2 regions of the Streptomyces sp. NPDC093568 genome follow, and region 1 is predicted to be linked to the other one. Evidence: riboswitches for the same ligand, from Rfam matches in the RefSeq annotation. Region 1 holds a riboswitch; the other holds the start of a gene.

Region 1 (5,066 bases):
CGATAGACCCGCTGTCCTGGCTGCGCAGCCACGGCCTCGACCCGTCGTAAGCGACGCAGCCGAGAAGCCGCCCACCGCAGGTGAGCGACAAGTCACCCCTCCTCCAAGCCCCCACCCTCAGCGGGGGCGCCCGCCCGTGAGCGCTACAGCTTCTCCACGGGCGCGTACCGCAGCAGCAGCCGCTTCGGCTTGGTGTCCCCGAAGTCGATCGTCGCCTCGGCGTTCGCGCCCGTGCCCTTCACACCCGTCACCGTGCCGAGCCCGAACTGGTCGTGCGTGACACGGTCGCCGACCGCCAGCTGGACGACCGGCTTCTCCGAGGTGCGACGCGTGGCGAAGCCGGACGCGCCCGACGCCGAGGAACGCGAGCGGGACGACGACAGCGAGGCGGCGACCCCGGACACGGGCCCGGAGGAGACCGGCGCGGTCGCCCCCGTCCGCTTCCAGTCGACGTGCGCCGCCGGGATCTCCTCCAGGAAGCGGGACGGCGGGTTGTACGAAGGCTGCCCCCACGCACTCCGCATCGACGACCGCGTCAGATACAGGCGCTCACGCGCGCGCGTGATGCCGACGTACGCCAGCCGCCGCTCCTCCTCCAGCTCCTTGTTCTGGCCGAGGGCGCGCATGTGCGGGAAGACGCCGTCCTCCATGCCGGTGAGGAAGACGACCGGGAACTCCAGGCCCTTGGCGGTGTGCAGGGTCATCAGGGTGATGACACCGGAGCCGTCCTCCTCCTCGTCCGGGATCTGGTCGGAGTCGGCGACCAGCGCGACCCGCTCCAGGAAGTCCGCGAGCCCGGCCGCGGCCTCGCCCTCGCCCGACTCCTGCTCGAACTCCAGGGCGACGGCCGCGAGTTCCTGAAGGTTCTCGATACGGGTCTCGTCCTGAGGATCCGTGGAAGCCTGCAACTCGGCGAGATAGCCGGTCCGTTCAAGGACCGCCTCCAGCACCGTCGCCGGCCCCGCGCCCGACTCGACGATCGTACGGAGCTCCTCCATCAGCGTGTTGAACCGCTTGACGGCATTGGTCGACCGCGCGGCCATGCCGTACGCCTCGTCCACGCGACGCAGCGCCTGCGGGAAGCTGATCTTCTCCCGCTGCGACAGGGCGTCGATCATCGCCTCGGCACGGTCACCGATGCCCCGCTTGGGCACATTCAGAATGCGCCGCAGCGGCACGGAGTCCTCGGGGTTGGCCAGCACCCGCAGATAGGCGAGAACATCCCGGACCTCCTTGCGCTCATAGAACCGAACCCCGCCGACGACCTTGTAGGGCAGCCCGACGCGGATGAAGACTTCCTCGAAGACACGGGACTGGGCATTGGTCCGGTAGAAGACGGCGACGTCGCCGGCCTTCGCGTCGCCCGCGTCCGTCAGTCGGTCTATCTCGTCGGCGACGAACTGCGCCTCGTCGTGCTCGGTGTCCGCGACATAGCCGGTGATGCGCGCGCCCGCGCCCGCGTTGGTCCACAGGTTCTTGGGGCGGCGGGACTCGTTGCGCTCGATGACGGCGTTGGCGGCGGTCAGGATCGTCTGCGTGGAGCGGTAGTTCTGCTCCAGCAGGATCGTCGTCGCGTCCGGGTAGTCCTCCTCGAACTGGAGGATGTTTCGGATGGTGGCGCCCCGGAACGCATAGATGGACTGGTCGGCGTCACCCACCACACACAGCTCGGCGGGCAGAAGATCGTACTCACTGGGCGGCACGTCGACGGGGTGCTCGCTGGTCCCGACGAGCTCGCGCACAAGCGCGTACTGCGCGTGGTTGGTGTCCTGGTACTCGTCCACCAGGACATGGCGGAACCGACGGCGGTAGTGCTCGGCGACATCGGGGAAGGCGCGCAGCAGATTGACCGTCGTCATGATCAGGTCGTCGAAGTCGAGAGCGTTGGCCTCCCGCAACCGCGACTGGTACAGGGCGTAGGCCTGCGCCAGGGTCTTCTCGAAGCCGTCCGTCGCCTGTGCGGCGAAGTCCTCCTCGTCGATCAGCTCGTTCTTCAGGTTGCTGATCTTGGCGCTGAAGGACTTGGGCGGGTACCGCTTGGGATCAAGATCCAGATCCCGGCACACGAGCGCCATCAACCGCTTGCTGTCAGCGGCGTCGTAGATCGAGAAGGAAGACGTGAACCCGAGCTTCTTGCTCTCCCTCCTCAAAATGCGCACGCAAGCGCTGTGGAAGGTCATCACCCACATCGCGTTCGCACGCGGGCCGACGAGCTGCTCGACGCGCTCCTTCATCTCGCCCGCGGCCTTGTTGGTGAAGGTGATCGCGAGGATCTGCCCCGGATGCACCTGCCGCTCGGCCAGCAGGTGGGCGATGCGGTGGGTGAGCACACGCGTCTTGCCGGAGCCCGCCCCGGCCACGATGAGCAGCGGGGTGCCGGAGTGGACGACGGCGGCGCGCTGGTTGTCGTTCAGCCCTTCCAGCAGCGCGGCGGCGTCGATGACCGGCCGCGGGGCACCGTCGCGGTAGTGGCCGTCCCGGTCCGGCGGCACGTCGAACTTCCCCCCGAACAGATCGTCCGGAACCGGTTCCGGAGCGTGATCGTCCTCGGGCGGCGGCGGGTGCTCTTCCTCATGGGCCCGAGGGGCCTGGAGGTCCGCCAGGAAGCTGTCGTCAAAGAGGCTGCTCATCGCTCTCCGAGTCTAGGCCGCCCCACTGACAGCCCGCCGCCGCCCCGGAAACATCACCCATTCCGAATCCCAACGATCTTCCACGCCACCCGCCCTCACCCCCCGCGACCAGGCCTTTACGCGCCGCGACCACCAGGTCAGGCCTGTCACATCACCCAACAAACAAGACAGAACCCGCAACCCCCCGGAGATCCACACAGACCGTCCCACAATCACCCCAAACAACCACCCCCGACGCTAACTGACTCCAAGGTCACGAAAATGTATCGGGCATATCGAACATCAACCTTCACAGACGCCACACGAGTTGGCTACCGTGCCGGGCAGGCCGTACGACCCCCACCGGCGAACGACGCCGGGCCGCGCGGCCTCCGCCGAGTCCGGCGTCACGACGACCGGAGCCGGGGACCCACCGAACTTGGGGTGAATCGGCCCGACTTCCCTTCCCGGGACGGCCGTAGGGCAACCCTTCCGAACCACCCGCCCGAACCCGACAGCTAACTCGGTAGGCGGAGCATGGAAGGAGTCGCCTCCCTTGGCGTCGCACCGCAAGTCGCGTCCCGCCGGTACGCGCGTAGCAGGCATACGCACCCCTGCCCTCGCCACGGCCGCCCTCACATCCGTGGCCCTGCTGTCCCAGACGGCCAACGCCAGCCCGTCGACGGACGACAAGCCCAGCCTCGAAGAGGTCGAGAAGAAGGTCGACGACCTCTACCGCCAGGCGGAGACGGCGACCGAGAAGTACAACGCGGCCAAGGAGAAGACCGCGAAGCAGCGCAAGCGCGTCGACACCCTCCTCGACGACGTCGCCCAGCGCACCCAGAAGCTCAACGAGGCCCGCGAGGAACTCGGCCGCAACGCCGCCGCCCAGTACCGCACCGGCGCGGCGGCCCCCGACACGGCGACCTTCCTGCTCGCGGACACCCCGCAGGACTACTTCGACCAGTCCCAGCTGATGGGCCGCATGACGGACCGTCAGAAGGAATCGGTCGACGAGTACTTCACCGAGCAGTCCGCGACGATGAAGAAGCGCCAGGAGGCCACCGAGAGCCTTCAGACGCTCACCGACTCGCAGAACGACCTCCAGAGCGCCAAGACCACCGTCCAGCAGAAGCTCTCCGCCGCACGCGAACTTCTCTCGAAGCTGACGGCGGAGGAGAAGGCCCGCCTCGCCGAGATCGAGAGGCGCAAGCAGGAGGAGGCCGCGCGCAAGGCGGCCGAACTGGCCCGGCAGCAGGCGGAGGCCGAGCGCCAGCGCGAGGAAGCCGCCGCAGCCGCCGCAGCCGCCCAGCAGCAGGAGAGCGCCGAGACCCCGTCCGACTCGGGCACCTCAGACTCCTCCTCGGACAGCTCCTACGCCACCAAGGCCGAGAAGGCCCTGGCCTTCGCCCGCTCCCAGATCGGCAAGCCGTACGTCTGGGGCGCCACCGGCCCGGACTCCTACGACTGCTCCGGCCTCACCCAGGCCGCCTGGAAGGCCGCCGGCGTGGACATCCCGCGCGTCACCTACGACCAGGTCAACGCCGGCACCACAGTCTCCCTCGCCAATGCCCAGCCCGGCGACCTGGTCTTCTTCTACGACGACATCACCCACGTGGGCATCTACATCGGCAACGGCATGATGATCCACGCCCCGAAGCCGGGCGCGTACGTCCGCGAGGAGTCGATCTACTACGACGGCGAGTCGTCGATCCACAGCGTGGTCCGCCCCGCCTGACCGACCACGCACACACACGACGTCGAGAGGGCACCCCAACGGCGCCGCACCCGCGTACGGCGGGAAGGGGACGTGCCGGGGGGTGTCCGCCCGCAGTGGCCGGCGTCAAGAAACAGCACAACCGCCCCAACCCCAACCGCCGGTCCGAGGACGGACACCCCCCCGCCCCGGCCCCCCCCCCCCCCCCCCCCCCCCCCCCCGGCGGGCCCCCCCCCCCCCCCCCCCCCCACGGCCCCGACCCACCCCCGCCCCGCAGGCGCTAGAGGCACCCCCACCGAGCCCGCCCATGCGCCGCAGGCATCAAGGCGCACCCCCTGCCCCGCGCGCCCCACTCCCAACCCCCACCCCGCTCCATAGCATCGCCCCATGCCCGCCAGCACCACCCCTCCTCCCTCCCCCCTCCACACCTGGTGGTCGCAGCGACCCCCCGCAGCCGGCGCCGCCGTCATGGCGACCGGCATCATCTCGGTGGCCCTGCACCAGACGGGCTACGAAACCCTCTCCCGCATCGCCCTGGCCCTCGCCTCCGCGGCCTGGCTGGCCCTGGCCGGCGACTTCATCGCCCGGCTCGTCCTGGACCGCCCGAGGTGGCTCAAGGACGCGGCCACCCCAGCCGCCCTGACCGCCGTCGCCGCGACCACAGTCCTCGGCACCGGCTTCACCGCCCTCGGCTGGGAAACCCTCGCCGAGGCCCTCCTGGCCCTGGCCGCCCTCCTCTG
Region 2 (5,066 bases), 220 kb from region 1:
CGGCGCCCGACATCATCGCCCCGAACCGGCACGACACCGCCACGAGCGACCCGGTCTTCCCGCTGAGCACATCCAGGTAGTGCTCGATCGGATCCCGGCCGTCCTGCGGCCCCGCCGTCTCCAGGATCTGTCCGGTGACCAGCCGCTCGAACGCCTCGGCCTGCACCCGAACGGCCTCGGGCCCGAGGTCGGCCAGGGTGTGCGAGGCGCGCGCGAAGAGGAAGTCGCCGGTCAGTACGGCGACCGAGTTCCCCCAGCGGGTGTTCGCGCTGTCGACCCCGCGCCGTACCGCCGCCTCGTCCATCACGTCGTCGTGGTAGAGCGTCGCCAGATGGGTGAGCTCGACCACGACGGCCGACGGGACGACCCCCGGCGCGTACGGATCCCCGAACTGGGCGGCGAGCATCACGAGCAGCGGCCGGAACCGCTTCCCACCGGCCCGCACCAGGTGCTGGGCGGCCTCGGTGATGAAGGGGACCTCACTCTTGGTGGCTTCGAGCAATCCCTCCTCGACAGCCGCCAATCCGGCCTGGACATCGGCTTCCAGAGCCTGGTCCCGCACGCTCAGCCCGAACGGCCCGACGACGGTCACGAGGGGTCTCCTGTCTGCTGGTGTCTACTGGCGGTTACACGGTTTGTCGATAGGTCGCTGCCATCACTCAAGTCAGCGTATCCGGTCAGGTTTCGATCACCGATGCCGCCCACCCGTCCACCACGGGCGGTATCGGATCACGGCCGGTATTTTTTTGATCACGTGATAAGGCCGGATATCCATCGACTTATAGGGAAGTAGCGGCCTGTATCCCGAACCGACGCCGCCATCGGATCCGAGAACATGCAGGCCATCCGCGTCCCGGCCCTCGCGGACGCGGCCGCCCGCAGGGGCCTGGGCATGCCGACAAGGCCCACAGACCCCGCCTCCCACGGCCGGGGCCGCGCGCCGGAGGGCGGGGCCCTGATCGTTCGCGGCCACTACGCCATGGCGGTGCCTGCCGCCACCACGACCCCAGGGAGCCCCGGGTCGATCAGCGCGGGCACGGGGCCACCGAAACCGATGGCCGGCACGACCGCGGTGGACGCCGGGCCCGCCGGGCTCGCCGCGAAGCCCGCGAAGGCCGCGAAGGCCGCGGCGCGCCGGCCGCGGCGCACGATGCGTCCGGTCCGCCGACCGGCCGGGGATCCCGCTCATGCACATCCGTATGTCCTCCCCCTGCGAGACGACACATCACGACCCGCGCGCGCCGCTCGATCGTCATGACAACGACGTGCACCGCATGGGAGGTTCCGTCCTCACGGGGGTCGCCGACCCGGCGGCCGGGCAGCCCGGCGCGGAAGTGGGCGAGCAGACCCGCGTGTTGAGGCCGGGAGCTCACCGGCCCCTTCCGGGCCGCACACGGCAATGAGTTGCAAAAAGGGGCATTTCACGACCCCGGCGGCGCGCTCCACCCGGAGGGCGAAGAGGCCCTTTTCCGTCGGACGCGGGAAAAACGGACTCCACGGACAGCCGGTTAAAGGCGAGTTGGAGCCATTGCCCGATTTGCCACTTCTGTGATCACCAGTGAATTGGGTCACTCACCCCCGCCCGCACCCTGGGCCGGGCACACCCCTCCCCGCCTTGCCCCGAACGCAAGTTGAGGCTTGGCAACCGCAAAGGATCAAGCGCCCCATACGCCTCAGACCATGGTCAACCGCACGACAGGTGATTACGGCACTTGTTCCGGGCATGTGCTCTCGCATACGTTCCCGCTCGTCGGGCGGACGCCTAATCCTGCCGCCGCCCGAGTCATCCCCGACGTAACTCACACACGCGCGGCAGGAGCGGGGGACCCAGGTAAGTCGCCGGACCGGACGCCTTGATGGCGCCCGCGCACCGGCTTGGGGTTAAGTCGCACCGTCGCGAGACGGCGCGGCCGGGCATCTCCCGCCCGAACCCGACAGCTCACCTCGCAGGCGCCGGAGAGGAACAGCGCCATGCCCCGAGGCAAGCACCGCCGCCCCCGCACCAACCCGCTCACCCACCGTGCCGTCCTCGCCGGCACCGGCACCGTCGCCCTCGCCCTCCCGCTCCTGAGCGCGACCACCGCAGGTGCCGCGGAGCCCGCCAAGACCTCCACCACGGCCAAGGCCGGCTCGATCACGTACACCACCAAGAAGGGCGACACGCTCTACGGCATCGCGGACCGCTACGACGCCCAGGGCGGCTGGAAGCAGCTCTTCAAGGACAACCGCGAGGTCATCGGCGACAACCCCCGCCTGATCCACCCGGGCGTCGACCTGAAGGTCCGGGCGACCAAGAAGGCGTCAGCGCCGGGCAAGACGGCCGACAAGGCGTCCGCACCCGCCAAGAAGTCCTCCGTCGCCCAGGCCACCCAGACCTCGGTGAAGTCGTACCCGAACAACCTGGACGGCTGGATCCGCAACGCGCTGGACATCATGGCGCAAAACGGAATCCCTGGCTCATACGACGGCATTCACCGCAACATCATGCGCGAGTCGTCCGGCAACCCGCTGGCCATCAACAACTGGGACTCCAACGCCGTGGCGGGCACCCCGTCCAAGGGCCTCCTCCAGGTCATCGACCCCACGTTCGCGGCGTACCACGTGCCGGGCACGGTGTACGACCCCTACGACCCGGTCGCGAACATCGTGGCCGCGTGCAACTACGCGGCCGCGCGCTACGGCTCGATCGACAACGTGAACGGGCCCTACTAGGGAATCGCCCCCGGGACTCCCGGGCCCCCGGGGAAGTAAGCGACTCATCGGCGCATATCGTCCTCTACTGGACGATCACCCTCTACTGGAGATCACCCTCTACTGGACGATATGCGCCAAGCTCCCCGCGAACAGCCTCTCCAGGACGACCGCGATGCCGTCGTCCTCGTTCGACAGGGTGATCTCGTCGGCGACCGCCTTGAGTTCGGGATGCGCGTTGGCCATCGCGACGCCCCGCGCGGCCCAGTCGAACATCGGGATGTCGTTGGGCATGTCACCGAAGGCGATCGTCTCGCGCGGACCGAGCCCGAGATGCTCGGCGGCGAGCGCGAGACCGGTCGCCTTGGTGATGCCGCATGGCTGGAGTTCGACGGTGCCGGGCCCCGACATGGTGACCGTCGCGAGCGAACCGACCACCGCACGCGCCGTCGCCGCCAACTCGTCGTCCGACAGGCTGGGATGGCGTAGCAGCACCTTGCTGATCGGCTCGCACCACAGGTCTCCGCGGCGCCTGACGCGTACGGCGGGCAGGGTCGGGTGCGGCATCAGATACCCGGGCTCGATGAGCGTGAGCCCGTCGACGCCGTCCTGGTCGACGGCGGCGTACACCTGCCCCACCTCGGCCTCGATCTTGCCGAGCGCTGTCTCCGCGAGCTCCCGGTCGAGCGTGACGGACCACAGCAGACGGTCCGCGCCCGCGTCGTACAACTGCGCGCCCTGTCCGCACACCGCGAGCCCCGTACTGCCCAAGTCGTCGAGCAGCGGACGCACTCTGGGCGCCGGCCGTCCCGTCACGACGAGGTGCTGGGCACCGGCCGCCGCCACCCGCGCGAGCGCGTCGACGGTCCGGTCGGAAAGCGTGTCGTCACCGCGGAGCAGCGTCCCGTCCAGGTCAGTGGCGATGAGTGAATATGCGATGGGTGGGGCCATGATCAGAGAATACGGACAGGAGGCCCCATCGACTCGACCTGAACCGGACGGCTGCTGTGTTCACATGCGTTGACACCTGTTCCGGTTCCGCTTCTGCTTCCGCGCCCACAACTGTCCTTTCCCCGTCGCGATTTCACTCCCACGTGGTGCCGGAGCGCGCCTGAGCCGCGCCTGAACCTCCGCCCGCCGTGACGACCTGCTGTTTCTCCGGCACCGGCGACGCGAGGCCGGCACTGCCCAAGACGGGCGCCCCACCCGTAACGTGTGGCCCGACCACATGGCATACGGAGCGGATGAGAGTGAGGCAGCACCCCATGCCCCCCTTCGATCTCCCCGAGGGCGACCCCTTCGGCACACACAACCTTCCGTACGGCGTCTTCTCCCTTCCCGGCTCTGACCCCGCGCGACGGGTCGGCGTCCGGCTCGGCGACCACGTCCTCGACGCGGGCAAGGCGGCCCACGCCCTCGGCTCGCCGTACGCCCCGCTGCTCGCCCAGGACTCCCTGAACGCGCTGCTCGCGGCCGGCCGCACCACCTGGTCCGACGTGCGCCGCGCGGTGACGGCGTGGGTGACGGTGCCCGCGCACCAGGAGACCGTCCGCGACCTGTTCCACCCGCTGTCCTCGGTGACCCTGCACCTCCCCTTCGAGGTCGCGGACTACGTCGACTTCTACGCCTCCGAGAACCACGCCCGGAACGTCGGCCAGATGTTCCGCCCCGACGCCGCGGACTCGCTGACCCCCAACTGGAAGCACCTGCCCATCGGCTACCACGGCCGCTCGGGCACGGTGGTGGTCTCCGGCACGGACGTCGTACGGCCCTCGGGCCAGCGCAAGGCGCCCACCGATCCGGCGCCGCTCTTCGGCCCGTCGGTCCGCCTCGACATCGAGGCCGAGGTCGGCTTCGTGGTCGGGACACCGTCGCGGATGGGCGAACAGGTGGCGCTGGGCGACTTCCGGGAGCACGTCTTCGGCCTGTGCCTCCTCAACGACTGGTCGGCACGCGACATCCAGGCCTGGGAGTACGTCCCCCTCGGCCCCTTCCTCGGCAAGTCCTTCGCCACGTCGGTGTCGGCGTGGATCACCCCGCTGGACGCCCTGGAGGAGGCACGGGTGGCACCACCGGAGCGCACGCACCCCCTGCTGCCCTACCTGGACGACTCCGGCTCCGACACGGAACCCGGCGGCTACGACCTGCGTATCTCGGTGGCCGTCAACGGCCACGTGATTTCCGAACCCCCCTTCTCCACCATGTACTGGACGGCCGCCCAGCAGCTCGCCCACATGACCGTGAACGGCGCCTCGCTGCGCACCGGCGACCTGTACGGCTCCGGCACGGTCAGCGGACCGACCGAGCGCGAGCGCGGCTCACTGCTGGAGCTGACGTGGAACGGCCGGGACCCGCTCGAACTCCCCGACGGCAAG

What was found. A riboswitch is a leader RNA that binds a small molecule or an ion and turns the genes downstream of it on or off. The one in region 1 is predicted to bind cyclic di-AMP.
Region 2: another riboswitch for cyclic di-AMP. It lies ahead of ACIRD7_RS28420 (LysM peptidoglycan-binding domain-containing protein); the one in region 1 lies ahead of ACIRD7_RS27365 (NlpC/P60 family protein).

What each region holds. Positions count from the first base shown of each region.
Region 1 covers NZ_JBIWJD010000007.1:174,769-179,834, forward strand. Annotated here, with positions in the region: gene ACIRD7_RS27355 (M23 family metallopeptidase) at 1-50, shown strand, start outside; gene pcrA (DNA helicase PcrA) at 144-2,630, opposite strand; cyclic di-AMP (ydaO/yuaA leader) riboswitch at 2,993-3,157, shown strand; gene ACIRD7_RS27365 (NlpC/P60 family protein) at 3,166-4,347, shown strand; gene ACIRD7_RS27370 (tellurite resistance/C4-dicarboxylate transporter family protein) at 4,714-5,066, shown strand, end outside.
Region 2 covers NZ_JBIWJD010000007.1:392,583-397,648, forward strand. Annotated here, with positions in the region: gene ACIRD7_RS28410 (polyprenyl synthetase family protein) at 1-592, opposite strand, end outside; gene ACIRD7_RS28415 (hypothetical protein) at 973-1,149, opposite strand; cyclic di-AMP (ydaO/yuaA leader) riboswitch at 1,781-1,966, shown strand; gene ACIRD7_RS28420 (LysM peptidoglycan-binding domain-containing protein) at 1,972-2,712, shown strand; gene ACIRD7_RS28425 (HAD family hydrolase) at 2,812-3,642, opposite strand; gene fahA (fumarylacetoacetase) at 3,957-5,066, shown strand, end outside.